2 regions of the Paraflavitalea speifideaquila genome follow, and region 2 is predicted to be linked to the other one. Evidence: riboswitches for the same ligand, from Rfam matches in the RefSeq annotation. Region 2 holds a riboswitch; the other holds the start of a gene.
What was found. Region 2 has a riboswitch for cobalamin ahead of metE (5-methyltetrahydropteroyltriglutamate--homocysteine S-methyltransferase). Riboswitches for the same ligand answer to the same signal wherever they lie in the genome.
Positions count from the first base shown of each region.

Region 1 (2,177 bases), 2.0 Mb from region 2:
CCGCCTGTCGAGCCCATAGCATAGTTTTTCTATGCGGGCAGTGATCTTGTCGAACTTGACAGATTCTTTTTGCCGTTTCTTTTATTACGTACATGGGTTAGTAGTATTTATGATGAGTAATTAGTGTCTGTAACTTAGAAATCTTCTTCGAGTGAAAAGCTTTGTGATTCTTTGCTGCCCATTACACCGCTTTTCTGGTAATCACCTACACGCTTTTCAAAGAAATTCGTTTTCCCTTCGAGGAGATCATTTCCATGAAATCGAAGGGGTTGGTATTGTTGAACATTTTGGGGTAGCCCAGTTCGCCCAGCCAACGGTCGGCCACAAATTCAATGTATTGCTGCATCAGTTTGGCATTCATGCCAATCAGGTCTACGGGAAGGGCTTCTGTGATGAATTCCTTTTCAATCTTCACGGCATCGCCAATGATGGCGTATACTTCTTCCTGGCTCATTTTATTGTTCAGCATGCTGTACAGCAGGCAGGCGAATTCGCAGTGGAGGCCTTCATCGCGGCTGATGAGTTCGTTGCTGAAAGTAAGGCCTGGCATCAGTCCGCGTTTTTCATCCAGAAGATAGAGCAGAAGCTACCGCTGAAGAAGATGCCTTCTACGGCGGCGAATGCTACCAGTCTTTCGGCAAATGTGCCATTCTCGATCCAGCGTAAGGCCCATTCGGCCTTTTTCTTTACCGCGGGTACGGTATCAATGGCATGGAATAGGCGGTGTTTTTCCTGTGGATCTTTAATGTAGGTATCAATGAGGAGGGCGTAAGTTTCGGAATGGATATTTTCCATCATGATCTGGAAGCCATAGAAGCAACGTGCTTCGGGCAACTGTACTTCGCTCATGAAGTTGACGGCGAGGTTTTCATTCACGATGCCATCGCTGGCTGCAAAAAAGGCCAGGACGTGTGAAATAAAATGACGTTCTCCGTCGTTTAAGTTGGCCCAGTGTTGGAGGTCTCCGCTGAGGTCAATCTCTTCGGCGGTCCAAAAACTGGCTTCATGCTTCTTGTACATTTCCCACACGCGGGGATAGTTAATGGGCAGAATAACAAAGCGGTCTTTGTTTTCCTGTAGTAGTATTTCGTTTTCGTTGGTCATGGTATCAAATAGTATTTAATTAGTCCTTTTTCTATCCTCTTTGTCTACTGCCACTTTGCTATAGGGACGACGATGTCCCTCAATGGAAATATACTTCCATGGATGGAACCAAAAATCACCCGTTACAAAAGGGAACGACACAATACCTAATCGCGACACCGCCCGAAGGGGTAGGGGTAGGGCAGTGTACGATTGTATAGCAGTGCAATAACCTTTAATGCGAAGGCGTGGCACCAAATTGTATGGCAGGTATCTGACTTTATTCGTGAAAGGTGAGACGTGAAAGCTGCCGTTTAATGGGGCAGGCTTTTTAGACGTTTCACGTTTTTTGTTTCACGGAATTCACAGTTGCGCAACAGTCCATGATTTTCACATGGTTCCCTTTTAATCCTACCTAAGCTCCTGTTTTTGAGGAAGATAGGCAGTCACCGAAACAATATTTTGTAAAAGAGCGAATACAAACTTAATCCTCGTGGCGGGGTAGGTCAAATTAACTTAGTAACAGGGGTGGATAAATCTTACGGGCTGAATGGTCAACTTTCAAGAGGCCCGCTGCATGGGCTTTTCGCCCTTTTGCATTACTACTTCCAGGGATTTCCTTGTTTGCCCGGTTTTGGGTTAGTGCTTCGCCCTTTCGACTCCCGGAATGCGCAGCTTCCCGGCCGCATCAGTTTCCAGCTTTTCTACATAAAATCACTTAACCCAATGTTAACAATTGGCTTAGTGGTCATTTATGAAAATTTTACTCCGGCTATCTAAAACAAGCTAGCGAATAAAGAAAGAAATTTATAGTGCGGACCTGGGAAACCAAAAGGTCCACATGATCATGAGAAAAACTACACAATTTCAATAACCCGGACCCTTTTTCCTTTTAAAAACGGGAACGCTACGATAGCTTATGTATTCGCCGGTCCGGGTTATTTGAAATTGCTGCAGTAAGCTCATCAATTGATAGACCCTCTCTTTTTAACCCCTTTACAGCTACTCAGGCTACTGATTAGTTCCGTACCTGTGAATCTATTCACCTAATATATACATGCCGAACTGCCGGTTGTCCGTACTGTACCCATGTA
Region 1 covers NZ_CP135920.1:6,332,661-6,334,837, reverse strand. Annotated here, with positions in the region: gene RS881_RS43545 (ribonucleoside-diphosphate reductase subunit alpha) at 1-45, opposite strand, end outside; partial or broken gene RS881_RS43540 (ribonucleotide-diphosphate reductase subunit beta) at 206-1,020, opposite strand; cobalamin riboswitch at 1,332-1,553, opposite strand.
Region 1: linked by a shared signal. The riboswitch ahead of RS881_RS43540 (ribonucleotide-diphosphate reductase subunit beta) and the one ahead of metE (5-methyltetrahydropteroyltriglutamate--homocysteine S-methyltransferase) in region 2 are both predicted to bind cobalamin.

Region 2 (2,177 bases):
TGCGTTGTATTTGTTGCCGGATGGCAAAGGCGTTCTTGCGTTCAGCATCATTGACCGTAATAGCTGCTACCCGCTGCTTCACGGCTGGTTTGTGAATAAGGGTTGAACTACGGCGGTCTTCAATAGCTTGCTGGTTCAGCTCCAGCAAAGGGGTATTGCCCTTTACAATAGCCGCCAGGTCGCTGACCTCCTGCAATTTCTGTTTGGCAAAAGCCATCCAGTTCCTGATCACCGGATCGAGTTTGGTTTCAAGATCAAGGTCAAATGGTGTATGTAGTAGGGAACAGGAAGGCGCTATCATCACCCGCTCTTCACCAATGGTATCAATGGCCTTCTTTATAAGCGACAGGGATTTGTTGTAATCGTTTTTCCAGATATTCCTTCCATCAATTACACCGAGGGAAAGGGTGAGCCTGGCTGGAGAATTGTTCAGTACTTCTTCTAATTGCTGTGGTGCGCGCACCAGGTCGATGTGCAAGGCACATACGGGCAGGTTAGCAGCCAGGGCGGTATTGTTCTGCAGCCCTTCAAAATAAGTTGTGAGCAGGGTTTTGATATGGGGACAGTGTTTCTTTATTTCTCCATACGCATATACAAAGGCTTGTTGTTGTTTTTCCGTCAGGTCCATAGCCAGAAAGGGTTCATCCAATTGTACCCAATCAACCCGGTAATCATCTTTTAGTTTGTGGAGTATGTCGATGTATACCGGTACCAGTTTTTGATCAGGTCAATCCTGTCAAAGCTGGTGTCGCCACCTTTTTCTTTACCCAATAACAGATAAGAAACGGGTCCTATGAGTACCGGTTTGGGTGTTTGGCCGGTGATATGCCTGGCCCCGCTGCATTCGCTGAACAGGCGATTGGAGAATATTTTGAATGTCTGGTTGGGCGTAAATTCGGGAACAATGTAATGGTAATTGGTATCGAACCACTTAGTCATTTCCATAGCCGTGATATCCAGTCCATGCATTTGATAGCCCCGGGCCATGGCAAAATACAGGTCGATCTCTGTATTGTCTTTAACGTCGGTTACTACCGGGGCATAACGGGCGGGTACTGCTCCCAACAGCAGCGACATGTCGAGCACCTGGTCATAAAAGCTGAAATCGTTGCAGGGAATAAGGTCAATGCCAGCGGCCACTTGCAGGTTCCAATTGTGTTCCTGGATCTGTTTGGCGGCCAGGAATAATTCCTGTCTTGAAATGGCGCCTGTCCAATACTGTTCACAGGCTTTTTGAGTTGGCGGTGGCTGCCCATGCGTGGGTAGCCCAAATTGTTTGTCAGCATACGCAAAAACTTTTAGGTTAAACATTAAATAAATAATGCCTTTACGTTTAAGAGTATGCTTCCGGAATTTAAGAATAAGAAAGAAACAGCCTTATGAGGCATGGGACTGCTCCTGACTTCTGCTTCAAACTGCGAAAGCATTCGTCCGGTTTCCTGGCAAGTATCTGGCTTGGGAGGATGGTCTTCCCTTACAGTTGCGCGACAGCCCATGAATTACACATGGTTCCTTATTAATAATACAGCCGTAAAAGGCGTATTCACCTGGAAACGATCATTAAAGTAAAGAACTGCGACGCAAAGGTATATAATTTTTTAATAGGGGCTCACTATCCCGGTATTACCTGTTTTATACAGACAATGGTGGCAGCAGTGCAGCCAAATGACAATAATTTTGATGGCGCCACGGGTGTCATCACCAATAAGGTGAAGTCGGTAAAAGGAGGATGGGTATATGGCAACAGGGATAATATTTTCTGCACCCGGCAGGTATCCGGTAACCTATTCAAATACCACCGTTTTATTGTTGTACACAAATACCCGGTCGTCAAACACCAGCCGCAAGGCTTTGGCCAGTACGGCTGTTTCTATTTCCTTGCCGGCGTGCATCATGTTGGCTGCAGTGAGGGAATGCGTAACCGGTATGATCTGTTGGGCAATTATGGGCCCTTCATCCAGGTCATTGGTTACAAAATGAGCCGTGGCGCCAATGAGTTTTACGCCCCTTTCAAATGCCTGGCGATAGGGATTGGCTCCGGCAAAGGCGGGCAGGAAGGAATGGTGGATATTGATGATCCTGCCGGGTAGCTGGGCCACAAAAGCTGGTGACAGGATACGCATGAACTTGGCTAGCACAATATAGTCCGGGGCATATTGCCCAATGAGGGTGCTGAT
Region 2 covers NZ_CP135920.1:4,364,348-4,366,524, forward strand. Annotated here, with positions in the region: partial or broken gene metE (5-methyltetrahydropteroyltriglutamate--homocysteine S-methyltransferase) at 1-1,311, opposite strand, end outside; cobalamin riboswitch at 1,425-1,566, opposite strand; gene RS881_RS30035 (hypothetical protein) at 1,613-1,792, opposite strand; gene purU (formyltetrahydrofolate deformylase) at 1,785-2,177, opposite strand, start outside.